DNA from 4 places in the Streptomyces sp. NPDC001868 genome. Region 4 is predicted to be linked to each of the others. Evidence: riboswitches for the same ligand, from Rfam matches in the RefSeq annotation. Region 4 holds a riboswitch; each other region holds the start of a gene.
The links. A riboswitch is a leader RNA that binds a small molecule or an ion and turns the genes downstream of it on or off. The one in region 4 is predicted to bind cyclic di-AMP.
Positions count from the first base shown of each region.

Region 1: it holds a riboswitch for cyclic di-AMP, as region 4 does, so the genes downstream of both, ABT147_RS05715 (C40 family peptidase) here and ABT147_RS16790 (transglycosylase family protein) in region 4, are expected to answer to the same signal.
Region 2: it holds a riboswitch for cyclic di-AMP, as region 4 does, so the genes downstream of both, ABT147_RS34385 (M23 family metallopeptidase) here and ABT147_RS16790 (transglycosylase family protein) in region 4, are expected to answer to the same signal.
Region 3: it holds a riboswitch for cyclic di-AMP, as region 4 does, so the genes downstream of both, ABT147_RS03115 (M23 family metallopeptidase) here and ABT147_RS16790 (transglycosylase family protein) in region 4, are expected to answer to the same signal.

Region 1 is NZ_JBEOYO010000003.1:214,356-221,580, forward strand. Features, by position in the region: gene ABT147_RS05705 (M23 family metallopeptidase) at 1-633, shown strand, start outside; gene pcrA (DNA helicase PcrA) at 768-3,287, opposite strand; cyclic di-AMP (ydaO/yuaA leader) riboswitch at 3,530-3,703, shown strand; gene ABT147_RS05715 (C40 family peptidase) at 3,713-4,924, shown strand; gene ABT147_RS05720 (hypothetical protein) at 4,957-5,310, opposite strand; gene ABT147_RS05725 (C40 family peptidase) at 5,816-6,895, shown strand; gene ABT147_RS05730 (LuxR C-terminal-related transcriptional regulator) at 7,031-7,225, opposite strand, start outside.
Region 2 is NZ_JBEOYO010000041.1:51,463-58,687, reverse strand. Features, by position in the region: gene lhgD (L-2-hydroxyglutarate dehydrogenase) at 1-270, shown strand, start outside; gene trmB (tRNA (guanosine(46)-N7)-methyltransferase TrmB) at 441-1,259, shown strand; gene ABT147_RS34395 (PrsW family intramembrane metalloprotease) at 1,419-2,768, shown strand; gene ABT147_RS34390 (aldo/keto reductase) at 3,232-4,176, opposite strand; gene ABT147_RS34385 (M23 family metallopeptidase) at 4,363-5,424, opposite strand; cyclic di-AMP (ydaO/yuaA leader) riboswitch at 5,435-5,596, opposite strand; gene ABT147_RS34380 (PP2C family protein-serine/threonine phosphatase) at 5,870-6,991, opposite strand; gene ABT147_RS34375 (GTP cyclohydrolase II) at 7,113-7,225, opposite strand, start outside.
Region 3 is NZ_JBEOYO010000002.1:142,342-149,566, reverse strand. Features, by position in the region: gene ABT147_RS03130 (bifunctional acetate--CoA ligase family protein/GNAT family N-acetyltransferase) at 1-521, opposite strand, end outside; gene ABT147_RS03125 (HPr family phosphocarrier protein) at 722-1,003, shown strand; gene ABT147_RS03120 (GntR family transcriptional regulator) at 1,195-1,899, opposite strand; gene ABT147_RS03115 (M23 family metallopeptidase) at 2,100-2,888, opposite strand; cyclic di-AMP (ydaO/yuaA leader) riboswitch at 2,901-3,075, opposite strand; gene ABT147_RS03110 (M16 family metallopeptidase) at 3,312-4,700, opposite strand; gene ABT147_RS03105 (M16 family metallopeptidase) at 4,697-6,073, opposite strand; gene ABT147_RS03100 (DNA gyrase/topoisomerase IV subunit A) at 6,461-7,225, shown strand, end outside.
Region 4 is NZ_JBEOYO010000012.1:90,327-97,551, reverse strand. Features, by position in the region: gene ABT147_RS16810 (cytochrome P450 family protein) at 1-1,155, shown strand, start outside; gene ABT147_RS16805 (RNA-guided endonuclease TnpB family protein) at 1,342-2,166, shown strand; gene ABT147_RS16800 (zinc ribbon domain-containing protein) at 2,048-2,476, shown strand; gene ABT147_RS16795 (LysM peptidoglycan-binding domain-containing protein) at 2,707-3,765, shown strand; cyclic di-AMP (ydaO/yuaA leader) riboswitch at 3,949-4,148, shown strand; gene ABT147_RS16790 (transglycosylase family protein) at 4,153-4,857, shown strand; gene eno (phosphopyruvate hydratase) at 5,332-6,612, shown strand; gene ABT147_RS16780 (FtsB family cell division protein) at 6,740-7,222, shown strand.

The sequences.
Region 1 (7,225 bases), on a different contig from region 4:
GGTGCCACGTCGGACGACACGGAGACGACGGCGACCGTCAAGTCGGACGCCACCGCCGTGAAGCCGTCCACCGCCAACAACCAGCTCGACACCCAGCTGGAGAGTCTCTCCGCCGAGGCCGACGACTTCGCCGACCGCGCGAGCCGGACGCAGGAGCGTATCGACCTCAAGGCCCAGCAGGAGCTGCAGCAGAAGAAGGCGGCGGCCGAGGCGGCACGCAAGGAGCGACTGCGGCCCAAGTTCGCCCTGCCGGTCGCCAGGCACGGACTCAGCGCCTACTACGGCCAGTCCGGCGTCAACTGGATGAGCCTGCACACCGGTATCGACTTCCCGGTCTCGTACGGCACCCCGGTGATGGCCGCGACCGACGGCACCGTGCGCACCCAGTGGAACAGCGCCTACGGCAACATGGTCATCGTGACCGCCAAGGACGGCACCGAGACCTGGTACTGCCACCTCTCCACGTACAAGGTCGCCTCCGGTACGACCGTCAAGGCCGGCGACACCATCGCCTACTCCGGCAACTCGGGCAACTCCACCGGCCCGCACCTGCACTTCGAGGTCCACCCGGCGGGCGGCTCCGCCATCGACCCGCTGCCGTGGCTGCGCAGCCACGGGCTGGACCCGACGTAACGGACGCCGTAGCGGCCTCCGTCACGGACGCGCGCATACGGGCGCATCCGGACAGGACAAGAACAAGGACGAGGACCGGGCCCCTGCCGAGCAGGGGCCCGAGTCATGTCGGTGACGAGACGGGAGCCGGCTCGCTACAGCTTCTCCACCGGCGCGTACCGCAGCAGCAGCCGCTTCGGCTTGGTGTCGCCGAAGTCGATCGTCGCCTCCGCGTTGGCACCCGAGCCGCCGACGCCGACGACCGTGCCGAGGCCGAACTGGTCATGGGTGACGCGGTCGCCCACGGCGAGCGAGACCACCGGCTTCTCGTTGCTCCGGCGGGTCGCGAAGCCGGACGCGCCGGAGGCCGAGGAGCGGGAACGGGACGAGGACAACGAGGACGCGATCCCGCCGGCCGGGCCCGAGGACACCGGCGCGGAGGCACCCGTGCGCTTCCACTCCAGATGGGTGGCCGGGATCTCCTCCAGGAACCGGGACGGCGGGTTGTACGAGGGCTGGCCCCAGGCGCTGCGGAGCGCGGACCGGGTGAGGTAGAGCCGTTCCCGCGCGCGGGTGATGCCGACGTACGCGAGGCGGCGCTCCTCCTCCAGTTCCTTGGTCTGGCCGAGGGCGCGCATGTGCGGGAAGACGCCGTCCTCCATACCGGTGAGGAAGACGACCGGGAACTCCAGGCCCTTGGCGGTGTGGAGGGTCATGAGCGTGATGACGCCCGAGCCGTCCTCCTCGTCGTCCGGGATCTGGTCGGAGTCGGCGACCAGCGCGACCCGCTCCAGGAAGGCGGAGAGGCCGACGGGTGTCGCGGCAGCCTCGCCCTCGCCCTCCCCTTCGCCTGCCGCGGCCCCGGACTCCTGCTCGAACTCCAGGGCGACGGCGGCGAGTTCCTGGAGGTTCTCGATGCGGGTCTCGTCCTGCGGGTCGGTGGAGGCCTGCAACTCGGCGAGATAGCCGGTGCGTTCGAGGACGGCCTCCAGGATGGTCGCCGGTCCGGCACCGGACTCGACGACGGTCCGCAGGTCCTCCAGCAGCGTGTTGAACCGCTTGACGGCGTTCGTCGACCGGGCCGCCATGCCGTACGCCTCGTCGACGCGCTTCAGGGCCTGCGAGAAGCTGATCTTCTCGCGCTGCGAGAGGGCGTCGATCATCGCCTCGGCGCGGTCGCCGATGCCGCGCTTGGGGACGTTGAGGATGCGGCGCAGCGGGACGGAGTCCTCCGGGTTGGCGAGGACACGCAGATACGCGAGGACGTCCCGGACCTCCTTGCGCTCGTAGAAGCGGACACCGCCGACGACCTTGTAGGGCAGGCCGACGCGGATGAACACCTCTTCGAAGACACGGGACTGGGCGTTCGTACGGTAGAAGACGGCGACGTCTCCCGCCTTCGCGTCGCCCGCGTCCGTCAGTCGGTCTATCTCGTCGGCGACGAACTGGGCCTCGTCGTGCTCGGTGTCGGCGACATAGCCGGTGATCTGCGCGCCCGCGCCCGCGTTGGTCCACAGGTTCTTGGGGCGGCGGGACTCGTTGCGCTCGATGACCGCGTTGGCGGCGCTCAGGATGGTCTGGGTGGAGCGGTAGTTCTGCTCCAGCAGGATCGTCGTCGCGTCCGGGTAGTCCTCCTCGAACTGGAGGATGTTGCGGATGGTCGCGCCGCGGAAGGCGTAGATCGACTGGTCGGCGTCACCCACGACGCACAGCTCGGCGGGCGGTACGTCCCCCTCGTTGGGCGGTACGTCCACGGGGTGCTCGGAGGTGCCGACCAGCTCTCTGACCAGGGCGTACTGTGCGTGGTTGGTGTCCTGGTACTCGTCGACGAGGACATGGCGGAAGCGGCGGCGGTAGTGCTCGGCGACGTCCGGGAAGGCGCGCAGCAGATTGACCGTCGTCATGATCAGGTCGTCGAAGTCGAGCGCGTTCGCCTCGCGGAGGCGGGACTGGTACATCGCGTAGGCCTGGGCGAGCGTCTTCTCGAAGCCGTCGGAGGCCTGGGCGGCGAAGTCCTCCTCGTCGATCAGCTCGTTCTTCAGGTTCGAGATCTTGGCGCTGAAGGACTTGGGCGGGAAGCGCTTCGGATCGAGGTCCAGATCACGGCAGACGAGCGCCATCAGGCGCTTGCTGTCGGCGGCGTCGTAGATCGAGAAGGAGGATGTGAAGCCGAGCCTCTTCGACTCGCGCCGCAGGATCCGGACGCACGAGCTGTGGAAGGTCATGACCCACATCGCGTGGGCGCGCGGGCCGACGAGCTGCTCGACGCGCTCCTTCATCTCGCCGGCGGCCTTGTTGGTGAAGGTGATCGCGAGGATCTGGCCCGGGTGGACATGCCGCTCGCCGAGCAGGTGTGCGATGCGATGGGTGAGCACCCGGGTCTTGCCGGAGCCGGCGCCGGCCACGATGAGCAGGGGCGAGCCGGCGTGGACCACGGCCGCGCGCTGGTTCTCGTTGAGCCCGTCGAGGAGGGCCGCCGCGTCCAGGGCCGGGCGGGGGGCGCCGTCGCGGTAGTACGCGTCGCGGTCCGGGGGCGCGTCGAACTTCCCGCCGAACAGATCGTCCGGAAGCGGCTCCGGTACGTGATCGTCCTCGGGCGGCGGCGGGGGCTCCTCCGCGTGGCCGCGGGGGGCCTGGAGGTCCGCCAGGAAGCTGTCGTCAAAGAGGCTGCTCATCGCTCTCCGAGTCTAGGCGCCCCCACTGACAGCGAGAGGCCGCCCCGGGAAGTCCGCATCCGCCACACACCGCGACCGCGTTGCGACGGTGAGCGATCGAGCGTACCGCCTGTCGTGCCGAAGAGGCTAAGGTCACGAAAACGTATCGGGCATATCGAACATCAACCTTCACACGGGCCACACGAGTTGGCTAGCTTTTTCTTCTGGGCCGTACGACCCAACCGGCGAACGTCGCCGGGCCGCACGACCCTCCGCCGAGTCCGGCACGCCTCCCGTGGCAGCCGGAGCCGGGGACCCACCGATCCTCTGGGGTGAATCGACCCGACCGCCGCACGCGGCAAGGGTCGTAGGGCAAACCTTCCGAAGCTTGCGCCCGAACCCGACAGCTAACTCGGTAGGCGGACAACGGAAGGAGACGCCGAACCATGGCGCCGCACCGCAAGCCGCGTCCTGCCGGAACACGCGTGGGCATACGCACCCCCGCTCTCGCCACGGCCGCCCTCACCTCCGTGGCCCTGCTCTCCCAAACGGCCGCGGCCGCACCCTCGGCCGACGACAAGCCGAGCCTGGAGGAAGTCGAGAAGAAGGTCGACGCCCTCTACCGCCAGGCCGGTTCGGCGACCGAGAACTACAACGCGGCCAAGGAGAGGACGACCAAGCAGAAGAAGCAGGTCGACACCCTCCTCGACTCCGTCGCCAAGCGCACGGAGAAGCTCAACGAGGCGCGGGAGGAGCTGGGTTCGTTCGCCGCGGCCCAGTACCGCACCGGCGCGGCCGCCCCCGATCAGGCCTCGCTGCTCCTGGCGGACAACCCGCAGGACTACTTCGACCAGAACCAGTTGATGGACCGGTTGACGGAGCGCCAGAAGGACGCCGTCGACGCGTACGTCACCGATCAGGCCGAGGCGACGAAGCAGCGCCAGGAGGCGAGCGACAGCCTCGAACAGCTCACCGAGTCACAGAACGCCCTCAAGACCAGCAAGGCCAAGGTCCAGGCGAAGCTCGCCCAGGCCCGCGAACTGCTCTCCACCCTCACCGCCGAGGAGCAGGCCCGGCTCGCCGCGATCGAACAGCGCGAGCGGGAGGAGGCCGACCGCAAGGCCGAGGAACTCGCGCGGCAGCAGACGGCGGCGCGGACGACGGCCCAGGAGGCGCAGGAGACCCAGGGCGCCCCGAGCACCCAAGGGGCCCAGGGGACCCAGGAGGAGCCCTCCACCGGCGCGGAGACGTCCACCGGCACCACCGAGACCGCCGCCCCGGCCGAGGACGCCACCTACGCCTCGAAGGCCGCCAAGGCCCTCGCCTTCGCCCGCGCGCAGATCGGCAAGCCGTACGTCTGGGGCGCCACCGGCCCCGGCTCCTACGACTGCTCCGGCCTCACCCAGGCCGCCTGGAAGGCCGCCGGCGTCGACCTGCCCCGCACCACCTACGACCAGGTCAAGACCGGCACGACCGTCCCCCTCGCCAACGCCAGGCCCGGCGATCTCATCTTCTTCTACGACAACATCGGCCACGTCGGCCTCTACATCGGCAACGGCATGATGATCCACGCCCCGAAGCCGGGAACGTACGTCCGCGAGGAGTCGGTCTTCTACGACGGGGAGTCGTCGATCCACAGCGTGGTGCGGCCGGCGTAGCGGCAGCGTTCTTCGCACAGACGCGCGAGCCCTCAGGTCCAGAGCACCGCGATGAAGACGTTCGCGATGGTCAGCGCGCCCACCAGGCCGAACAGCGGCTTCTCCACCGTCTCTTCGTCCCGTTTCACGTAGACCAGCCCCAGGATCACGATCAGCAGGGCGAGTTTGACGCCGATCTTGATGTTGTTGACGGGCTGGTCGTCGGCCTGGTTGAGGCCGACGAGAAGCACGCCGGTGACGAGCATCGTGAGGGCGCCGTGCAGCATGGCGGGGACGAATCGGGCGGTGCCCTGGCCCATGGCCTTCATCTGGGTGAGGAAGCCGCCCAGGAGGGAGGCGATGCCGATGATGTGGAGGCCGACGAGGATGTGGATGAGTACGTCCATGCGCGGAGCCTAATGAGAGGCCTGTGATCCACCGGCCACCGGGCGGGTACCCGGAGGCGCCGAGGGCGGCACGCTCCGGGCGTTCCGGGCGTCCCGGGCGTCCCCGACACCCTGACGATCTTGCATATATGCGCCGCATAGCACCGCCACACCCCCGCCCGGTCCGAAATCGCCGCATCGGTCATCGCGCAGCGTGAAGTCGACGGCGCCAGGACGGGATCACGGTCACATACGGTCACCTCGCGGTCGGTGCACGCCACTTCCGTACAACGCGTTACCGTGCCCTCACAGCCAGGTTTAGCGTCCTCCCTCAGGTGCCCGGCTCCCCACCGCCGCCCGGACCAGGGGCGGCAGTCGGACACCACCGCCGAGAAAGTCCGGCGGCGTCCCGCTCCCCCTGTGCGGGCCGCCGCCGGACGCGTCACCGCTTCCCCCAGGCGGTCCGTACGGACAGACGATGTTCGTACTTCGGACGGCGGTCGTACGGAGAGGACGTGGACTCCACGTGGCAGCGCACCGCAAGCCCAGACAGCGCTCGCTCGGCGGCCATACGGTCCGCACGGCCGCGACGTTCGCCCTCGCGGGCGCGGCGACCGCGACCGGTTTCGACGGCACCGGACACGCCGATCCACAGCTCACGCCTGACCAGGTCAAGGCGAAAGTGGACAAGCTGTACCAAGAGGCTGAGGTCGCCACCGAGAAGTACAACGGGGCGAAGGAGAAGGCCGACAAGGCGCAGGAGAACCTCGAAGAGCTGCGCGACCAGGCCGCCCGCCGCACCGAGCGCCTCAACTCGGCCCGGGACGAACTCGGTTCACTGGCGGCGGCGCAGTACCGGGACGGGGGCATGGACCCCTCCTGGCAGCTCGCCCTCTCCGCCGACCCGGACCAGTACCTGGACGGCGCCGCCCTCGCCGAGCGCGTCGGCAGCCGCCAGTCGGCGGACGTCGCGAGCGTACGGAAGCAGCTGTTGGAGATCGAACGGCTCCGCGGGGCCGCCCGCGTCGAACTGGGCACGCTCAAGACCCGGCAGACCGAGCTGAAGCGACACAAGAAGACCGTCACCTCGAAGCTGACCGACGCGCGACAGCTGCTCGGCCGGCTCACCACCGAGGAACGGGCACGCTACGACTCCCGGGGCGGCACCGCGGGACACGCCTCACGCTCCTCCGACACGTCCCGGCGCGACCTCACCGGCCCGGTCTCCCCCGCCTCCGCCACCGCCGACGCCCCCGACTCCCGCGCCGCCGCGGCCGTCTCCTACGCCTACACCAAGCTCGGCAGCCCCTATGTCTGGGGCGCCACCGGCCCCAACGCCTTCGACTGCTCCGGCCTCACCCTCGCGGCCTACCGCGCCGCCGGAATCTCCCTCCCCCGCACCACCTACTCCCAGATCAACGCAGGCCGCCGCGTCGCCCGCTCCGAACTCCGCCCCGGCGACCTCGTCTTCTTCTACTCCGGCATCAGCCATGTGGGCATCTATGTCGGCAACGGCCAGATGATCCACGCCCCGAACCCCTCGGCCCCGGTACGCGTGGCGCCGCTCGACGAGATGCCGTACGCGGGGGCCACGCGGGTGGCCTGAGTCTTGCGGGCGGCCTGAGCCGAACGGGTCGGCTCGGGCCGGTCGGGACGGCTCGGGCTAGCCCGGGGCGGTCGTCGCTTGCGGCGCTCCCCGTCGGCCCGGGCCCGCACCCTCTCCGGCCCTCTCCTCTCCCCCTCACACCAGGCGTCGTGCCGTCGCCCACCTCGTCAGCTCATGGCGGTTGGAGAGCTGCAACTTCCGCAGGACGGCGGAGACATGCGACTCCACCGTCTTCACCGAGATGTAGAGCTGCTTGGCGATCTCCTTGTACGCATAGCCACGGGCGATGAGACGCAGCACCTCGCGCTCGCGCTGGGTGAGCCGGTCGAG
Region 2 (7,225 bases), on a different contig from region 4:
TCGAAGAAGGCGTTCACCGGGGCGGTGCGGCGGTTGTTGCCGGCGGTGTCGGAGGGGGATCTGGTGCCTGCGGCGGCGGGGGTGCGGGCGCAGGCCGTGCTGCGGGACGGGACGCTGGTGGACGACTTCCTGATCCGGGAGGGCGCGCGGGCCGTACATGTGCTGAACGCGCCTTCGCCTGCGGCTACCGCTTCGCTGCCGATCGGGCGGGAGGTGGGGAGGCGGGCGTTGGCGGCGTTGGCCGGGGTGGCCGGGGTGGCCGGGGTGTAGTCCGCCCTTGGTGAGGAGGTGCCCGGCGGCTGGGGCCGGGTGGGGGTGGGTCGGGGTCGGTGGGGCTGGGTCGGGGTCGGGGGCGGTGGGGCTGGGTTTTCGTCCATGGCGTTCGGTGGGTGGACGGCAGGCTGGGGCCGGGCACCTGGGGGTCGTAAAATCGGGGCACTGTGTCTGACTCTCCTGATGCCCCTGAGCCCCGCACCACCGGTGCCTCCCTTCGGCGTACCCGGGACAAGGGTGAGCCGCGATTTCCCGATGGGCCGAAGGCGGATCCCGCCGGGTCGCATTTCGAGCGGCGGATCAGGAGCTTTCAGCCCCGGCGGAGTCGGGTGACGGCCGGGCAGGCGGACGCCCTGCAGCGGCTGTGGCCCAAGTGGGGGCTCGATATCGACGGGCGCGCGCTGGATCTCGTCGAGCTGTTCGGGGACGAGAAGCCCGTCGTGCTGGAGATCGGGTTCGGGATGGGGGAGGCGACCGCGCGGATGGCCGCCGCCGATCCGGACACCAATGTGCTCGCCGTGGATGTGCACACACCGGGCCAGGGGAATCTGCTGAATCTCGCGGACCGGGACGGGCTGTCCAACGTTCGGGTCGCCAACGGGGACGCGATCATTCTGCTGCGGGAGATGCTCGCGCCCGCGTCGTTGGACGGGCTGCGGGTCTACTTCCCCGATCCCTGGCCGAAGAAGCGGCACCACAAGCGGCGGCTGATCCAGGAGGAGTTCCTCACGCTCGTCGCGTCACGGCTCCGGGCCGGGGCGATCGTGCACTGTGCCACGGACTGGGAGCCGTACGCCGAGCAGATGCTCGAAGTGCTCACCGCGCACCCGGAGTTCGAGAACACCCGGGCCGACGGCGGGTTCGCGCCACGTCCCGCCTTCCGGCCGCTGACCCGTTTCGAGGGGCAGGGACTGGACAAGGGTCATGTGGTGAACGATCTGCTCTTCCGCCGCGTACAGCAACGTGAGCAGGAGCAGGAGCAGTAGTAGAGCAGCAGAGCAGTAGTAGGAACGAGAGCGGATGCGGGAGCAGATGCAGGAGTTCGAACACACCCCCACAGGCGCCTGAAGGCCGTCGTTCACAGTCCGGCGGGACGCACCACGCGCCGTCGCGGGCGGCGCCTCTCCCTCGTTAGGGTCAATGCAATGGCCACCAGTCCCCCCTACCCGACGCAGCCCAGCGGCCCCTCCGGTGGGTATGCGTTCAGGCCCACGCGCTGGTGGCAGCGGAAGAGCGTCAGATACGGGGCGCTGATAGGGCTGCTCGGGGTCTCCGGGTTCGTCATCCTCGCGCTCGTCCGTGAACAGACCGGCACCGAGGGGTTTCTCGTCGGCCTGGGGCTCGCGATACTGCCCGTCCCGCTGCTGATGGCCGTGTTCCGGTGGCTGGGCCGGGTGGAGCCCGGGCCCTGGCGGAACCAGGTGTTCGCGTTCGCCTGGGGGGCGTGTGCGGCGGCGCTGATAGCCATCGTGGCGAACAGTTTCGCCACACGCTGGATAGCCACGGCCACCGCCGACCCCTCGCATGCCGACACCCTGGGGGCCACCGTCATAGCGCCCGTGGTGGAGGAGACCGCCAAGGCCGCGGCCGTCTTACTCGTCTTCCTGTTCCGGAGGCGGGAGTTCACCGGGATCGTGGACGGGGTGGTGATCGCGGGGTTCACCGCGACCGGGTTCGCGTTCACCGAGAACATCCTGTACCTGGGGACCGCGTTCGGGACGGACCAGCTCAGCGGGGGGAGCGGGCTGGCGTCCGTCACCGCGGCCACGTTCTTCGTACGGGTGATCATGTCGCCGTTCGCGCATCCCCTGTTCACCGTGCTGACGGGGATCGGGTTCGGGGTCGCGGCGTTCTCCGCGGAGTGGCAGCGGGCGCGGCGGGTGCTCGTGCCGGCGAGTGGGCTGCTGCTCGCCATGGGGATGCACTCGATCTGGAACGGGTCGGCGACGTTCGGGGAGTACGGGTTCTTCGCGGTGTACGCGGCGTTCATGGTGCCGGCGTTCGGGCTGCTGACGTGGCTGGTGATCTGGGCTCGGCAGCGGGAGTTGCGGAAGGTGCGGGAGGAGTTGCCGGCGTATGCGGCGGCGGGGTGGCTGACGCCGGCTGAGCCGTATGTACTGGGGTCGATGCGGGCTCGGCGGGTGGCGCGGGAGTATGCGGCGCATCACTTCGGCAAGGCGGGGGGTCGGTCGGTCGGGGAGTACGAGGTGTACGCGACGAAGTTGGCGTTTCTGCGGTATCGGGGGCGGCGGGGGCGGGTCGGGGCGGACTTCGCGTTGCGCGAGCGGGAGTTGCTGTTCGAGCTGTGGCGGCGGCGGGATGTGGCTCGGCCGGCCTTGGGGTATGCGGGGCTGGAGGTCGGGCCTGCGGGGTGGGCTGGGCACGGGTATGGGCACGGGCAGGGCGGTTATGGCGGGTACGGGCCGGGGTTCCCGCAACCGGCGGGGTACGGGGTGACGCCGCCGTATTCCGCGTACAACCCGTATCGGTCGTAGGGGCGGGCGAGTTCGCCCGCTGCCGGTGAGTGGTTCGCCCGCTGCCGGTGGGTCGTTCTGGCGGTCCGGTGAGTGGGTCGCCTGTCGCCTGTGGGTGGTTCGCCCAGGGGCGGTGGGTGGGTCGGGGGCGCGCCGGGGGGTGTCCGTCCTCGGAACGGCGCGGAATCGGTGGGCTGGGAAGTTTGACGAGTTGACGCGCCAACCGCTGCGGGCGGACACCCCCCGGCACACCCCCTTCTCGCCGTACGCGGCCGACCCGACGTACGGGGTGCGGTGCGGTGCGGTCATGCATGCCCGGCGCCCCTGCCCCCCGTCGACCCCAGCCCACCCGCCGTACGGCGTGCGGTCGTCGCGCAGTCGGCGGTCCGGCTACGGCCTCCACGCCCCGTTTCGCTGCGGGCAGCCGTGTCGCTGGGGGGTGCGAGGGGCGTGGGCTGTTTCTGTCGGCCGCTGTGGGCGGGGACTACGCCGATGCTGTTGTCAGTTTGTCGAGTTCCTCGGGGGTGAGGGTGAGGTCGGCGACGGCGAGGAGGGCGGGGAGTTGGTCGAGGGTGCGGGCTGAGGCGATGGGGGCGGCCACTGTCGGCTGGGCGGCGAGCCAGGCGAGGGCGACGGTTGCGTGGGCGGCGCCGCGGGACTCGGCGATCTCGTCGAGGGCCGTGAGGACCCGCGTGCCGGCCGGGGTTTCCAGGTACGCGCCGGCGCCGGCCGCCCGGGGGCTGTCGACCGTCGTGCCGGGGCGGTACTTGCCCGTGAGGAAGCCCTTGGCGAGGGCGAAGTAGGGGACGGCGGAGAGGCCGTGGTCGGCGGCGAGGGTCTGGAGGGCGCCCTCGTAGGTGTCCCGGGAGACCAGGTTGTAGTGGGGCTGGAGGGCGACGTAGCGGGCCAGGCCCTCGGCGGCCGAGAAGTCCAGGGAGGCCTTCAGGCGCTCGGGGGTGATGTTGGACGCGGCTATCGCGCGGACCTTGCCGGCCTTCACCAGGTCGTCCAGGGCGGTGATGATCTCCTCGACGGGGACGTCGGGCTGGTCGAAGTGGGTGTAGTAGAGATCGATGTAGTCCGTGTCGAGGCGGGCGAGGGAGGCGTCGGCCGCCGCCTTGATGTTGGCCGCCGTCAGGCCCGGGTACTCGGGGTGCTGGCTCACCTTGGTCGCGATCACCACGTCGGCGCGGTTGCCGCGGGACTTGGCCCACTTGCCGATGATCCGCTCGGACTCACCGCCCTGGTTGCCCTCGACCCACGCCGAGTAGGAGTCGGCCGTGTCGACGAAGTTGCCGCCGGCCGCCGCGTAGGCGTCGAGGACGGCGAAGGACTGTGCCTCGTCCGCCGTCCAGCCGAAGACATTGCCGCCGAGCGAGAGCGGGAAGACCTCGATCTCGGATGTGCCCAGCTTGCGAAGAGAAGTCATGTCCAACGTCAACCAGGGGGACGGACGCCCGCATTCCGCCCCCGCGTGAACGGCACGTGAAGCATGGAAGGGGAGGCGGGGCGGGGAGGGGACTGCAGAGGGGGAGGGCAGAGGAGGGGGCGTCGGGCATGACGGACGCCGCGTCGTCCTCGCGGACCTACGCGGCGTCGTTGGTGCTGATCTGCCTTACGGGGTCAGGCCCTTGCTGCGCAGCCATGCCGCCGGGTCGATGCCGCTGGAGGAGCCGCCGGGGTGGACCTCCATGTGGAGGTGGGCGCCGGTGACGTTGCCGGTGGCGCCGACGCGGCCGATGACGTCGCCGGTGGCGACCTTCTGGCCGACGCTGACGCCGATGGAGGACTGGTGGGCGTACCAGATCTCGGTGCCGTCATCGAGGGTGAGGACGGTCTTGTAGCCGTACGAACCCTCGTAGCCGGCCTGCGTGATGGTGCCACTGTGGACGGCCTTGATGAGCGTGCCCGTGGGGGCGGCGAAGTCGAGGCCGGTGTGGTAGCCGGAGGACCAGTAGGGGCCGGCCTGGCCGAAGGTGGAGGTGAGGGTGTACGAGGAGGTGGGAAGCGTGAACTGCTTGGCGAGGGAGGCGAGGCGCTCGGCCTCTTCCTTCCGCTCGGCTTCCTCGGCCGCCTTCTGCTTGGCGGCGGCCTCCTTGGCCTCGGCTTCCTTCTTCTCCTTGGCGGCCTGCTCGGCGGCCTTGTCCGCGGCGGCGGTCTGGGCGGCCTCGGCGGCGGCCTTGTCGAACGCGTCCTGCTGGGACTCGGCCTGCGCCATGATGCGGGCGCGCAGCGCCTCGCCGGCGTCGGCCGCGCCCTGCTCGGAGTCGGTGGCGGTCAGGCCGGCGTTGCTGAGCGGGGAGGTGGAGGCCTCGGGCTCCGGCTCCTCGGCGTCGTCCTCGAAGACCGAGCCGACATTCGGCATGTCGGGCATCGATATGGAGACCGGGGCCTTGCCGGACTGCGCGCTGGCCATGCCGGCGCCGCCGACGGCGGCTATGACACCGACGCCGAGAACGGTGGAGCTGCGGGCCAGTCCGCCACGGGCGAGTCCACCGCGCGGCTTGGCGACGCGGTGCCGGCCGCGAACGGGGCGAATGGTCTCCTCGCTGGGATTCCACTCCTGCCAGGGGCCCTCGTTGTCGCTGTTGTAGCTGCCGTAGCCGAACGTCTGGCTCTCGCCGTCGCGCTGGCTCGGTACGAACGGGGCTTCGGTCGCGGACCGGTTCGACGCCACGTGGGCGTACTCCTTCCTTCCTTTTCGTCTACCGGGTTAGCTGACGGGTTCGGAGCAGGAAGGTCTCCTACGCGCGTAAACCGGTCGTGCGTACTGCCACGGCGGTTTCCGTGCGATTCACCCCAGAGTGATGGTTCCCCGGTTCCCTTGCGGGATTCGACGCGTGAGCACGGAGCCGTCTCTTGTGACGGCTGGGACGACCGCGCTGCGTTATCGAACGTTAATAGACGCGAGTGCTCCATTCCAAGCTGTTCTGAATGATCGTTCCGGCTTTCGCGCCGGACTTTACGGGTCATGCGGGGTGGAAAACGGGCGAGTTGACCTTGACTCAGGAGTAACAGAAGTTCTGACGTTACGTCAGTTGTTATACGGAGAACGGTCGAACAGACACAGTCGGTGACATTCGGTGGTGCGAGACGCGCACGATGTGAGAGAGACGTGTGCGTCAGGGGCGGCGGACCGCCAGCAGCGCCATGTCGTCCGTCGTGCGGTCACCCGTGTGCCGGCGCACCTCTTCCGCGAGGGTCGTCAACAGGGCGCGCGGGGCGGAGAAGACCCGGCCGGACAGGCGCTCGGCCGGGTCGTAGAAGACACCGCGCGCGTCCCGCGCCTCGGAGAGGCCGTCGGTGTAGAAGAGCAGCATGGCGCCCGGCGGGAAACCGGTCTCCTCCGCGCGGTCGGGCCAGGTGGCCAGGTCCTCCATACCCAGCGGGAGCGCCGGCTGCGGGGCGTCCAGGGTGCACAGGGTGCCGTCGGCGTACAGCAGCAGGGGGGACGGGTGGCCCCGGTTGACGATCCGGGCGCGGCCGGCACCGTGCGGGAACTCCGCCAGTACGGCCGTCACGAACCCCTCGTACTCCACCGCCGTGTCCCGGCGCGCGGCCTCCCGCCGGGTGCTCTCGCGGGCCAGCGCCCGTTCCAGCCGCTGGGCGACCGCTTCGAGCGTCGACTCCTGCTCGGCCGCCTCCCGGAACGCGCCGATCAGCACCGCCACCGCCGACACCGCCCCCAGCCCCTTGCCCCGCACATCGCCCACGATCAGCCGGACACCGTGGGGCGAGTCCTGCACCGCGTACAGATCGCCCCCGATCGACGCCCCGGCCTGCGCCGCCTCGTACCGCGCCGCGATCTCCAGCCCGCCGATCCGCTCCTGCGGCACCGGCAGTACGGCCCGCTGCGCCGCCTCGGCGATCTCCCGGGCGGTGGCGAGCCGGGCGTCGCTGCGGCGGACGAGGCGGTTGATCAGTACGGCCAGTACGGCGACGGTGGCCACCGTGGCGATCTCGGTGATCGCGTCCACATGGCCCGCGTCGTCGTAGTGGAGGCGTACGGCGGTGATGCCGGCGACCGACGCGACGCCGGTGATCACCGTGCCGTGCAGCGAGAAGAGTGGGGCCGCCACGAGGGGCGCGGCGGTGAAGAAGGGGACGGCCGTGAACTCGCGCGGGGTGAAGTGGTCGTAGAAGAGGCCGATGGCGATCAGCAGGACGGGGAGCACGCGGACGAGCGTCCGGGCATACGAGAACCGCCGGCCGACCGGCTCCCTCGCACCCTCTGGCTGCCCCACGGATACAGGGTTTCCGGGGGACGGGGCGCGGGCGAGTCGGCGGAGCCGAGTGGGCTAGCCGATGCCCACCACCGGCCGACATCCAACACCGGCCGACGCCCACCGCCGTTCCGTCCGGGGCTCAGCCCGCCGTCAGTCCCGTCAGCCCGGTCAGCTCCGGCAGGGGAAGCGTGTGCTGGGTCTGGAGGACCTTCGCGCGGAGGTAGCGCACGTTGTGGGCGGTGGTGAAGACGC
Region 3 (7,225 bases), on a different contig from region 4:
TCGAAGCTGCGCTTCTGCTGGTACCCGGCGTCGGTGAACACCTTGATCATCTTGCTGTTGGCGGGGAGCACCTCGGCGGCGAAGCGTCTGATGTCGCGTTCACGGGCGACGGCGGCGATGTGTTCCAGCAGGGCGGAGGCGACGCCCCGGCCCTGGTGGGCGTCCTGCACGAGGAAGGCGACCTCGGCCTCGTCGGCGGGGGCGGACGCGGCCGTCCCGTCGGCGCCGATGCGGTCGTAGCGTACGGTGGCGATGAACTCGCCGCCCACCGTGGCGGCGAGCCCCACCCGGTCCACGAAGTCGTGGTGCGTGAAGCGGTGGACGTCCTTGGCGGACAGGCGAGGGTAGGGCGCGAAGAAGCGGTAGTACTTCGACTCGTCCGAGACCTGCTCGTAGAAGCTGACGAGACGCTCGGCGTCATCGACGGTGATGGGCCTGACGCGTGCGGTGCCGCCGTCGCGCAGCACCACGTCGGCCTCCCAGTGGGCGGGGTACTCATGCCGGTCCGACGAGGTCTGCATGGGCCCCAGAGTACGGCTCGCGTACGCATGCGGCGCGGGGCAGTCTGGGGCGGCACAACAGAAGCACAACAGAAGTGCGACAGCCGGTTCGTGGCCAGGCCGTGGGCCCGTTCCGGTACGTCGCCACATATGGGAAACTGGTCTAGACAACCGGTCTAGACCTCTCCGCAGTACCCGAGACACCTGAAGGGCAGCATCACATGGCTGAGCGCCGCGTCAACGTCGGCTGGGCCGAGGGCCTCCACGCCCGCCCCGCATCCATCTTCGTCCGGGCCACCACGGCCTCCGGTATCCCCGTGACGATCGCCAAGGCCGACGGGAACCCCGTCAACGCGGCCTCCATGCTGGCGGTCCTGGGCCTCGGCGCCCAGGGCGGCGAGGAGATCGTGCTCGCCTCCGACGCCGAGGGCGCGGACGTCGCGCTCGACCGTCTGGCGAAGCTCGTGGCCGAGGGCCTCGAAGAACTCCCCGAGACGGTCTGACCGACCGGGCAACCGAAGCGGAAAGGCCGGAAAGGCCACCCGCACGCACCACCCGCACACACACCGAAGGGCTCGTCCGATTTATCGGGCGGGCCCTTCGCATTTTCGTCCTGATTCCGTTCCATTCCGTTCTGCGGGCAGCAGAAAGAATGCCCTTCGGAATTCTTCCCTCTTTGTATACGGCTCCCGTGTTAATGCCGCAGGCTCGGCATGTTTACGGGGTGTTGCGAAGTCCTCACACGCTCCGGGCGTTCCGCCCCGCCGGCCCCGCCCGGAAATCGGAGCCGGTGCGCGGCGGTGGCGCGCTCGGTGTGCAGGGAGGTGATGGTCCGGGCCCGGTCGCTGTCGCCGCGCGCGACGGCGTCCACGATGCCGCCGTGCTCCGCCCAGGACTCCACGGGGTTCGCCGGTGCCTCGACCGCGTACATCCAGGCGATCTTGTGCCGCAGCTGGGCGAGTGTCGAGGTCAGGGCGGGGCTGCCGGACGCCTGTGCGAGCGTCTCGTGGAACCAGCCGCCCAGGGAGCGCAGATCCTCGCTGGTGCCCCTCCTGGCCCGCTCCTGGCCCAGTCTGACCAGGCCCCGCAACACCTTGAGGTGCGCCTCCGTACGGCGCTGGGCGGCACGGGCGGCGCCCAGCGGCTCCAGCAGCATGCGCATCTCCAGCAGGTCGGCGGCCTCCTGCTCGGTCGGCTCGGCGACGCACGCGCCCGCGTGCCGTCGGGTCACCACGAAGCCCTCGGCCTCCAGGGTGCGCAGCGCCTCGCGCACGGGGACCCGGCTGACGCCGTACCGGCGGGCGAGCAGTTCCTCGGTGAGACGGCTGCCGCGCTCGTAGACACCCGCGACGATGTCATCACGGATCGCCGTGCATACCGAATGCGCCGGAATACGCATGACCGACCTCCGCCTTAATCCCCGTGAAACGTCGATGATTGACGTGTGTTCCAGTGACTCTATTGCAGCGAGCCGGAATTTCCGATGGCGGACCGGAATCCAGGGATATTTTTTGGACAGGAGCTACGTCACAACAGGTACGCACAACGCGGAAAGCCCCGGCTCGGTGAGCCGGGGCCTCCTGCGAAGCGGTGGGTCCGTCAGACGTTCACGCCGTGCGAGCGCAGGTACGCGACGGGGTCCATGTCCGAGCCGTACTCGGCCGTCGTCCGGGCCTCGAAGTGCAGATGCGCGCCGGTGACGTTGCCGGTCGCCCCGGAGAGGCCGATCTGCTGGCCGGGGGTGACGGTCTGGCCGACGGAGACGCCGATGGACGACAGGTGGCCGTACTGCGTGTACGTGCCGTCGTTCATCTTGATGACGATGTTGTTGCCGTACGCACCGCCCCAGCCCGCCTCGACGACGGTGCCGGCGCCGACCGCCAGGACGGTCGTGCCGGACGCGGCGTGGAAGTCGACGCCGGTGTGGCTGCCGGAGGACCAGACGGCGCCGCCGGCCTTGTAGCCGGTGGAGATGTACGAGCCGCTGATCGGGGAGACGTAGGTGTTCAGGCGCTCGCGCTCGGCGGCGCGGGCGGCGCGGGCCTTGATCTCCTCGCGCTCCTTGGCGACGGCACGTTCCTGCTCGGCCTTCTCGGCGGCGGCCTTGCGGGCCTCCTCCTGCGCCTTCTTCTTGACGGCGGCGACCTCGGCGGCCTGCTGCTGGGCGACGGCCTGGGCGTCCACCTGGTCGGCGACCGTGTCGCCGAGGACGATGATCTGGTTCAGGCCGGTCTGCTCGACGGCGGGCTCCTCCGCGGCGAGCGCGGGAGCGGCCAGGGTGCCGATGACACCGGTGGTGGTGAGAGCGGCGACGCCCACGTTCCTCGTGGTCGTGCGCTGCACACGGCCGGGACGGCGGTGCTTCCCGGGGGCGCGGGTGAACGCCATGAAGTGGCTGGTCCTTTCCTTCCCTCTCGCCTACCGGGTTAGCTGACGGGTTCGGAGCAGGAAGGTCTCCTACGGCCGCCCCCCGTTTCGCGTCGCTCCGCGAAGGGCACCCGATTCACCCCAGGGACTTCGGTGGGTCCCCGGCTCCCCTGGCTCGCGCCATGCGGGGACTCGGCGATGACTGTCCGGTGCCGCGGCTGCGGCGAACTTCTGACGAACAGCCGGACCGACGCTAAGCGGGCCGTCTTCGAAATAACAAACGGATCACAGGATTTGTTAAGTACGCCACAGGTCAGACACACAACCTCCGCCATCAATACGGACAAACGCGGGCCCTGGTGACTCTTCAGTCACCAGGGCCCCACGGACGCGTGTCCTTCTGTCCGGTTCCTCCTCGGCTTCCCCTCGGCCTCTCCTCGGCTTCTACTCGGCCGGTACGACGGTGACTTCACCGATTCCGAGGGCCCTGACCGGCTCCTCGATCTGCGCGGCGTCCCCGACGAGGACGGTCACCAGCCGGTCCACCGGGAAGGCGCTCACGGCGGCCGCGGTGGCCTCCACCGTGCCGGTGGCGGCGAGTTGGCGGTACAGCGTCGACTGGTAGTCGTCCGGCAGGTGCTGCTCGACCTGGTCGGCCAGCGTGCCCGCCACGGCCGCGGCCGTCTCGAACTTGAGGGGGGCGACCCCGACGAGGTTCTGCACGGCGACATCGCGCTCGGCGTCGGTCAGTCCCTCGGCCGCGAGGGTCCGCAGCACCGTCCACAGGTCGTCCAGCGCCGGCCCGGTGTTCGGGGTGTCGACGGAGCCGCTGATGGCGAGCATCGCCGCGCCCGAGCCGTCGGGGGCGGAGCGCAGCACCTGCCCGAACGCGCGCACCCCGTAGGTGTAGCCCTTCTCCTCGCGCAGGACACGGTCCAGACGGGAGGTGAGGGTGCCGCCGAGGCAGTAGGTGCCGAGCACCTGCGCCGGCCACACACGGTCGTGCCGGTCGGCGCCCACACGGCCGATGAGCAACTGGGTCTGGACGGAACCGGGGCGGTCCACGATGATCACGCGCCCGGCGTCGTCGGCGGTGACCGCCGGCACGACGCTCGGCTTGGCCGGGGAGCCCGTCCAGGCGCCCAGGGTGTCGCCGAGCAGGGCGTCGAGGTCGACTCCGGTGAGGTCGCCGACGACCACGGCGGTGGCCGTCGCGGGGCGTACGTGCCGCTCGTAGAAGGCGCGTACGGCCGCGGAGTCGATGCCCTCGACGGTCTCCTCGGTGCCCTGGCGGGGCCGCGACATCCGGGACGTGGCCGGGAACAGCCGCTTGTAGAGCTCCTTGGCGGCCCGGCGGCCCGGGTTGGCGGTCTCGTGCGGGATCTCGTCGAGCCGGTTGGCGACCAGCCGCTCGATCTCGCTGTCCTCGAACGCCGGTGCCCGCAGGGCGTCGGCCAGCAGACCGAGCGCCTTCTCCAGCCGCGACACGGGCACTTCGAGGGACAGACGCACGCCGGGGTGGTCGGCGTGCGAGTCGAGGGTGGCGCCGCAGCGCTCCAGCTCGGCGGCGAACTCCTCGGCCGTGTGCTTGTCGGTGCCCTCGGAGAACGCCCTGGTCATGATGGTGGCGACGCCGTCGAGGCCGGCCGGCTCGGCGTCCAGGGGCGCGTCGAGGATGACCTCGACCGCGACGACCTGCTGGCCGGGGCGGTGGCAGCGCAGCACGGTCAGGCCGTTGTCCAGGGTGCCGCGCTCGGGCGCCGGGAACGCCCAGGGCCTGGCCTCGCCGGCCTGGGGCTGCGGGTGGAAGTCCATGGTCGCGAGCTCGGTCACTTCGCCGACTCCTCGTTCTCGTCCGTGCCTTCGGCGGCCTCCGCCTCGGCGGCTTCGTCTTCGGTGCCCTCTTCGCCGTCGACGGGCTCGTAGACGAGCACCGCGCGGTTGTCGGGCCTCAGGCGCGCCTTGGCGATCTCCTGGACCTCGTCGGCCGTCACCTCCAGGACGCGGTCGACGGCGGTGAGGGCGAGCTTCGGGTCGCCGAACAGGACCGCGTACCGGCACAGTTCGTCGGCGCGGCCCGCGACCGTGCCGAGCCGGTCAAGCCACTCGCGCTCCAACTGGGCCTGGGCGCGCTCCATCTCCTCGGCCGTGGGGCCCTCCGCGGCGAAGCGGGCGAGCTCCTCGTCGACGGCGGCCTCGATGACGGGCACCTCGACGTCACCGGAGGTCTTCACGTCCAGCCACGCCATGGAGGGCGCGCCGGCCAGCCGCAGCAGGCCGAACCCCGCCGTCACAGCCGTACGGTCACGGCGTACGAGCCGGTTGTACAGGCGGGACGACTCGCCGCCGCCGAGGATCGTGAGCGCCAGGTCGGCCGCGTCGCACGCGCGCGTGCCGTCCTCCGGCAGCCGGTAGGAGGCCATCAGCGCGCGGGCGGGCACGTTCTCCTCGATCACCTCGCGCAGCTGCTCGCCCATGATGTCGGGCAGCGAGCCGTCGCGGGGCTCGGGCTTGCCGTCGTACGCGGGGATGGAGCCGAAGTACTTCTCCACCCACGCGAGGGTCTGCTCCGGGTCGATGTCGCCGACGATCGACAGGACGGCGTTGTTGGGCGCGTAGTACGTCCGGAAGAACTGCTGGGCGTCCTCCAGGCTCGCCGCCTCCAGGTCGTCCATCGAGCCGATCGGCGTGTGCCGGTAGGGGTGGCCCTCCGGGTAGGCCAGGCGGAAGATCTTCTCGAAGGCGGTGCCGTACGGCACGTTGTCGTACCGCTGGCGGCGCTCGTTCTTGACGACGGCCCGCTGGTTGTCCAGGTTCTTCTGGTCGAGCGCGAGCAGCAGGCTGCCCATGCGGTCGGCCTCCAGCCACAGCGCCAGCTCCAGCTGGTGGGTGGGCATGGTCTCGAAGTAGTTGGTGCGCTCCCAGCTGGTGGTGCCGTTCAGCGAACCGCCCGCGCCCTGGATCAGCTCGAAGTGGCCGTTGTCCTTCACCTGGCCCGAGCCCTGGAACATCAGGTGCTCGAAGAGGTGCGCGAGGCCCGTACGGCCCTCGACCTCGTGGCGCGAACCGACGTCGTACCAGAGGCACACCGCGGCGACCGGGGTCAGGTGGTCCTCGGAGAGCACCACGCGCAGGCCGTTGGCGAGGCGGTGCTCCTTCACTGTCAGGCCTTCGGAGCCGGCCTCGGCTGTGGCCGTGTGACCCATGGGCATGTACGTCCCTTCGATCGCTGTGCTGAGTTCGCGGGATCCGTGTGCGCGGGATCCGTCCGTGGAATCGTCGCGGAAACCGCTGTTTTCCTGCCGGTCCTGCCACTGTATGCAAGCGCGCGGACCCCTGGAGAAGTTCCCGGGCGTCGTACGCCGAGAGCGAGACCGGGGTTGCGGCCGCCGGTGACTGGTTAAAGTCGGCGCACGCTGTTGACGCGGCGGCACGCAGGGCCCGGCGGGACGGTGAAAGCCGGGTCGTGTCCGGGTTGTCAGTACGGCAGTCCACAATGGTCCGCGTCAGACCCCGTTCACGTGTCGGTGAGAGTGAGCCGGAGACGTGAGCGCCCCGTAGGTGAGCGACCAGAAAAAGAGGAGCCGGCAGCGATGGCCCGCCGCAGCACGAAGACCCCGCCGCCCGACGACGCGTTCGAGGAGCGGATCCTCGACATCGACGTCGTCGACGAGATGCAGGGCTCCTTCCTGGAGTACGCGTACTCGGTCATCTACTCCCGAGCCCTGCCGGACGCCCGTGACGGTCTGAAGCCGGTGCACCGCCGGATCGTCTACCAGATGAACGAGATGGGCCTGCGCCCCGACCGCGCCTACGTGAAGTGCGCCCGTGTCGTCGGCGAGGTCATGGGTAAGTTGCACCCGCACGGCGACGCGTCGATCTACGACGCCCTGGTGCGCCTCGCCCAGCCCTTCTCCATGCGGCTCCCGCTGGTCGACGGCCACGGCAACTTCGGTTCGCTGGGCAACGACGACCCGCCGGCCGCCATGCGGTACACCGAGGCGCGGATGGCCGACGCGACGAGCCTGATGACGGAGTCGATCGAGGAGAACACGGTCGACTTCGCGCCCAACTACGACGGCCAGGAGCAGGAACCGGTGGCGCTGCCCGCCGCCTTCCCGAACCTGCTGGTCAACGGCGCCTCGGGCATCGCCGTCGGTATGGCCACCAACATGCCGCCGCACAACCTGGGCGAGGTCATCGCGGCCGCCCGCCACCTCATCAGGTATCCGAACGCCGACCTGGACACGCTGATGAAGCACGTCCCGGGCCCGGACCTGCCCACCGGCGGCCGGATCGTCGGCCTCTCCGGGATCAAGGACGCGTACGCGACGGGCCGCGGCACCTTCAAGATCCGC
Region 4 (7,225 bases):
CACAGGACACGTCTTCCCAGTGGGGTGGAGGCCTGGCTGGTCACCAGGTACGGGGACGCGAAGCAGGCGCTCGCCGACGGGCGTCTCTCCAAGAACCCGGCGCATCACGACGAGCCCGCGCACGCCAAGGGGAAGACGGGTATCCCCGGTGAGCGCAAGGCCGAGTTGATGACGCATCTGCTGAACATCGATCCGCCGGATCACACGCGTCTGCGCCGTCTCGTCTCGAAGGCGTTCACACCCCGCCGGGTCGCCGAGTTCGCCCCCCGGGTCCAGGAGCTGACCGATCAGCTCATCGACCGGTTCGTGGACAAGGGCGAGGCCGACCTCATCCACGAGTTCGCCTTCCCCCTCCCCATCTACGCCATCTGCGACCTGCTCGGCGTCCCCCGGGAGGACCAGGACGACTTCCGGGACTGGGCGGGGATGATGATCCGCCACGGCGGCGGGCCGAGGGGTGGGGTCGCCCGGTCGGTGAAGAAGATGCGCGGCTATCTCGCCGAGCTCATCCACCGCAAGCGGGAAGGCCTCACCGACCACCCCGCCCCCGGCGAGGACCTCATCTCCGCACTCATCCGGGCCTCCGACCACGGTGAGCACCTCACCGAGAACGAGGCCGCGGCGATGGCGTTCATCCTGCTGTTCGCCGGGTTCGAGACGACCGTCAACCTCATCGGGAACGGCACGTACGCCCTCCTCACCCATCCCGACCAGCGAGCCCGCCTCCAGGTCTCCCTCGCCGCCCAGGAGACCGCGCTGCTCGAAACCGGCGTCGAGGAACTGCTCCGCTACGACGGCCCCGTCGAACTCGCCACCTGGCGCTTCGCGACCCAGCCCCTCACCCTCGGCGGGCAGGACATCGCCCCCGGCGACCCCGTCCTCGTCGTCCTCGCGGCGGCCGACCGCGACCCGGCCCGCTTCGACGACCCCGACCGCCTCGACCTCTCCCGCCGTGACAACCAGCACCTCGGCTACGGCCACGGCATCCACTACTGCCTCGGTGCGCCCCTCGCCCGTCTGGAGGGGCAGACGGCGTTGGCCACCCTTCTCACCCGCCTGCCGGATCTCCGACTCGCGGTGGATCCGACCGACCTGAGGTGGCGCGGCGGGCTCATCATGCGCGGACTGCGCACATTGCCAGTGGAGTTCACCTGATTCGGGATCAGGAGGGCTGGCCAGAAGAAGCAGGGAAAACGAACGATTGTCCTGAGGTTCGCCCGTCATGGTGATCGTGAGTCGAGTGGCGGCCGTATGTGCGGCTGTCGCACTACGGTCCGATGTCATGAAGCTGGTGGTGCAGGTGAAGCTGCTGCCGACGCCGAGCAGGCGTCGGCGCTGGACGTGACCCTGAGCGCCTGCAACCGGGCTGCCACCTATGCCTCTGCCATCGCCTTCGCCAAGGACTTGACGGACCGTAACGGTCTACAGAAGGACGTGTATGCGGATCTGAAGGCGACCTTCGGGTTGTCCGCACAGCCGGTGGTGCGGGTGGTGAAGAAGGTGGTCGACGCCTACGCGACTCTGAAAGCCAATCTGAGGGCTGGCAATTTGGGGCCGTCCGCCTCGAAGCGGTACCGCAAGGCGATCGGCGCCCCGATCGTCTTCCGGCCGGAGGCGGCGCAGCCGTTCGACGACCGCTGCCTGTCCTGGCAGTGCGACGCACGCACGGTGTCCATCTGGACGGTGAATGGGCGCATGAAGGGCATCCGTTTCGCCTGCTCGCCCGACCAGCTCAAGATGCTCATGGCGTATCGCAAGGGTGAGAGCGACCTGGTCCAGCGGGGTGGCAAGTGGTTCCTCATCGCTACCTGCGAGATTTCCGAGCCGGACGTTTACGAACCGGTCGACTGGATCGGAGTGGATCGGGGCATCGTGAACCTGGCCACCACCTCCGACGGCGCCAACCATCAAGGGCGCGGCCTGACTCGCTATCGACGTTGGCAGGCTTGCAAGCGCGCTGAGTTGCAGCAGAAGAACACCCGCTCGGCCCGGCGGCGCCTGGCTTGCCGCAGGCAGAAGGAGAAGCGCCATACCACCCACGTGAACCATCGGATCAGTAAGGAGATCGTGTCCGTCGCCATGGGGGCCCCTCCCGCGCGAGCGAAGCCGAGCGTGGGGGAGCACCGGTCGCGGCATCGCTGTCGAAGCACTCGGCGGCATTCGTGAGCGGGTACGGCCTCGCGGCGACCAGCGGGACAGGATCTCCTCCTGGCCTTTCCACCAGCTCGGGCAGCATCTCGCATATAAGGCCCGCAGGGCTGGGGTGCCATTCCTGGAGGTGGATGCGGCCTACACATCGCAGCGTTGTCCGCGCTGCGGCCACACCGAGCGGGCCAACCGGTCCGACCGGGATCACTTCCGTTGTCGTCGGTGCGGCCTCGCTGGGCCTGCCGATGTCGTCGCCGGGGTCAACGTGCGCAACCGCGCACGCTCGGCGTGGGCATTCGTCACCATGCCCGTCCCGTCACCGGTGTAGCCGACAGCGGGAGATGCGACCTGTGACCGTCCTGTCGTAGAGGGCAGTCGGGAGCGCGACGCGGTGTGAACTGTCATGCGGCAGCCTGATGGTTCACGGCCGAGATGGTGACGTGATCTGCGCTGCATCGACTTGTTATAAACGATCGTCTGCGGCTACGTTCACACGTCAGTGCGAAGGGCCACCACACCCGTCGCACAGGCCACCGCTGTCGTGTGAAAGGCAACCGCATGCTCTCCGGGAACGGTCGTCACCGTCGCCCCCGTCAGGCTCCGGCTCTCCTCGTCGCGGCCGGAGTGACCGGATCGGCCATCGCGATTCCACTCCTCGGCGCCACCGGCGCGAGCGCGGCCAGCGGAACCACCTGGGACCAGGTGGCGGAGTGCGAGAGCGGCGCCTCCTGGAGCGCGGACACCGGGAACGGACGCTACGGCGGCCTCCAGTTGACCCAGGCGAACTGGGAGAAGTACGGCGGCCTCGACTACGCCACGAGCGCCGACCAGGCCAGCCGTTCGCAGCAGATAGCGGTCGCCGAGAAGGTGCTCGCCGACCAGGGCGTCGGCGTCTGGGCCACCTGTGGGCTGCTCCACAACCTGGGCGGCGACTCTGGTTCCGCCGACGTGGACACGGGCGTGGTGGACGACTCGACGAAGTCGGGCAGTTCATCTGACGCATCCGGTTCATCCGGTTCGTCTAGTTCATCCGGTTCGACCGATGCGACCGACCCGGACAAGTCGGCCGACGGCACCGGCTCCGGCGAATCGACCGATTCGAAGGACTCGCAGGATTCGGCTGGTTCATCCGAATCGTCCGAATCATCCGCATCACCCCCCGGCACCTTCGAAGGCTCCACCAAGACCAAGCCCGGCACCGACTCGGACGACTCCACGGACTCCGGCAGCACCAACTCGGACAAGTCGGCACAGAACGACAGCTCTTCGACTGTCGACGGCGGTGAAGGCGGCACCGGCCGCCATCGCGGCACCAGTGCCGACGAGAGCGCGGGCACGGGCGCCGGCGCCGGCGAGGACGCGGCCGGCACCTCCCGGGCCGACTCCACGCCCTCCGGCCGTCACGCCTCCCGTGGCGGCGACGCGGCGCGCGAGGCCGCCGAAGGCGCCTACACCGTCCGTGTGGGCGACAGTCTGACGGGCATCGTGAACTCGCTCGGGCTGGACGGCGGGTGGCGGGGGCTGTACGCCGAGAACGAGACCACGGTCGGAACTGACCCGGACCTTATCCTTCCCGGTCAGACCCTCGAAGTCGGTGCCGAAACGGGCGAAAAGTAGCGACAGTTCGGGTCCCGGTTCGACCCCGAATGCCCGTTTTGATCTACATGGGAGATGAATCACAGACCCCGTGATCGGCTTTGAAATTCGGGCAATCACCTGTTTACGGTCGTGACCGCTCGCCACTGGTGGGCCCATGCGGTCGGCACGCCGAATCCTGCCAGCGACCGCAAGGAACAGTCGTCGCGTCAAGCGCCGTAGGCAGGAGCGGGGGACCCAAGGTAAGTGCCGGGTCCGGCAGTTGAGGCCCTTCGGGGCAGCACCGCCGGAATCGGCTTGGGGTGAAGCCGCGCGACGTGAGCCGAAAGGCGAGCGGGCGCGGCCGGGCAACTCAACCGGCCCGAACCCGACAGCTCACCTCGCAGGCGTCGGTGAGGGGATCACTCCATGCTGTTTTCCAGCAAGGGCAAGCACCGTCGTCCGTCCAAGGCCGTTCGTGCCATCGCCGTCGCCGGTGTCACCGGCGCCGCCGCCGTGGCCGCTCCGCTGATGGTCGCCGGCAGCGCCTCCGCCGCCACCGCCTCCGAGTGGGACGCCGTCGCCCAGTGCGAGTCCGGCGGCGACTGGACCATCAACACCGGCAACGGCTACTACGGCGGTCTGCAGTTCTCCGCCTCCACCTGGGCCGCCTACGGCGGTACGCAGTACGCCTCCACCGCCAACCAGGCGAGCAAGGCCCAGCAGATCGCGGTCGCCGAGAAGGTCCTCGCGGGCCAGGGCAAGGGCGCCTGGCCGGTCTGCGGCACCGGCCTGTCCAGCGCCTCCTACGACGGCGCCGCCGCCTCCAGCGGCAACACGAACTCCGGCTCCGCGCAGGAGAGCACCCAGCAGAACACGCAGAAGAGCGCCAAGAAGAGCACCGAGGACACCCGCGCCTCCCGCTCCTCCGAGCGTGCCACCGTCGAGACCCCGACCGGCAAGAAGGTCAAGAAGGGCGACGGCGAGTACAAGGTCGTCAGCGGCGACACCCTCAGTGCCATCGCCGAGAAGAAGAACGTCAAGGGTGGCTGGGAGAAGCTCTTCGAGCTGAACAAGGACATCATCGACGACGCCGACTTCATCTACCCGGGCCAGCAGCTCCACCTGAGCTGACCCACGGCGATCACGACGGCCACCGGCCGCCTGCCATCCCCCACGGCCGCCCCCACGGCCGGGCAGGCGACCGGGCAGGCGGGGCGGGTTCGGCAGGGCCGAGAAATCGGGCCGCTCCCCGGCTGAACCACAGCCCGCTCACATCCGTGTCCTCCATAGTGAAGACCTCGTGAGGGCCGTCCCCCCGTCCCCACGGGCTCCCCGCCTCGGTGCGCATTCCCCCGTACGCACCGGGGCGGGGCTTTTCTTTGCCCGTTTCCCGGGCCTCTCCCCCTCTGTTCACCCGCTCCGCGCACGCTCCTTCTGTTCACTTTCTTGCCCACCCCCCTTTGTTCCGGCCTGAAACAATGGGTACGGTCTGTCTGTCCACGGGACGGTCGGTCGGCTGCCGACAGCCCGGGGGCGGTTAGGCTCTAGTCGCAAGGCCCAAGCGGCCCCGCACAACCAGCGTCACATCCCATGAAGGAGATGCTCGTGCCGTCCATCGACGTCGTCGTAGCCCGGGAAATCCTCGACTCGCGAGGCAACCCCACCGTCGAGGTCGAGGTCGGCCTCGACGACGGCAGCACCGGTCGTGCCGCCGTTCCGTCCGGCGCCTCCACGGGTGCCTTCGAGGCCATCGAGCTCCGTGACGGCGACCCCAACCGCTACCTCGGCAAGGGTGTGGAGAAGGCCGTCCTCGCGGTCATCGAGCAGATCGGCCCGGAGCTCGTCGGCTACGACGCCACCGAGCAGCGCCTGATCGACCAGGCGATGTTCGACCTGGACGCCACCGACAACAAGGGCTCGCTGGGCGCCAACGCCATCCTCGGCGTCTCCCTCGCCGTCGCCCACGCCGCCTCCGAGGCCAGCGACCTGCCGCTCTTCCGCTACCTGGGCGGCCCGAACGCGCACCTGCTGCCCGTTCCGATGATGAACATCCTGAACGGCGGCTCGCACGCCGACTCCAACGTGGACATCCAGGAGTTCATGATCGCCCCGATCGGCGCGGAGTCCTTCTCCGAGGCCCTGCGCTGGGGCGCCGAGGTCTACCACACCCTCAAGAAGGTGCTGAAGACCAAGGGCCTGTCCACCGGCCTCGGCGACGAGGGCGGCTTCGCCCCGAACCTGGAGTCCAACCGCGCCGCCCTCGACCTCATCCTCGAGGCCATCAAGGAAGCCGGTTACACCCCGGGCGAGCAGATCGCCCTCGCGCTCGACGTCGCCGCCTCCGAGTTCTACAAGGACGGCGTCTACACCTTCGAGGGCAAGGAGCGCTCCGCCGCCGAGATGACGGAGTACTACGCCGACCTCGTCGCGTCGTACCCGCTCGTCTCCATCGAGGACCCGCTGTTCGAGGACGACTGGGCCGGCTGGAACACCATCACCGAGAAGCTGGGCGACAAGGTCCAGATCGTCGGCGACGACCTCTTCGTCACCAACCCCGAGCGTCTCGCCCGCGGCATCGAGGAGGGCTCCGCCAACGCCCTGCTCGTCAAGGTCAACCAGATCGGCTCGCTGACCGAGACCCTGGACGCCGTCGAGATGGCCCAGCGCAACGGCTTCAAGTGCATGATGTCCCACCGCTCCGGCGAGACCGAGGACGTCACCATCGCCGACCTCGCCGTCGCCGTGAACTGCGGCCAGATCAAGACCGGCGCCCCGGCCCGCTCGGACCGCGTCGCCAAGTACAACCAGCTGCTGCGCATCGAGGAGATCCTCGACGACGCCGCGGTGTACGCCGGCCGCTCCGCCTTCCCCCGCTTCAAGGGCTGACACCGCCGCTGACAGCAGCGGGTCGGCACGTAGGAAGCGTCGTACGTACGTCCCCGTACTCGGTCCCGTACCGTGTGCGGGGACGTACGCACATGCACGCGGGAGAAGGCGGAAGGGGAAGCGGGACATGGCCGTGAAGGACCGGGACCGGGACCGTTTCTCCACCGCGACCCGGCTGAAGGTGCTCGGTGAGCAGACGGCCGCCCGGGTCTACCGCTCCCAGACCAAGCGCCAGGCCCGCCGCTCCCGGCTGACCGGCCGGGCCGCGCTCCTCGCCCTCGTCCTCTGCTCGATGATCGTGGCGCTCGCCTATCCCATGAGGCAGTACGTCTCCCAGCGCGCCGAGATCGCCGATGTTCGGCGGCAGCGCCAGGAGGCGCGCGAGCGGGTCGAGGAGTTGCGCGACCTCAAGGCGCGCTGGCAGGACGACGCGTACGCCGAGCAGCGCATCCGGGAGCGGCTGCACTATGTGATGCCGGGCGAGACCGGCTACACGATGATCGACCCGGACGCGGCGAAGCAGTCCCGTACGACGCAGGGGGCCGCCGACCGCCCCTGGTACACCAATGTCTGGGACGGCGTCGACAAGGCCGACGCCGCCGACAGCTGAACG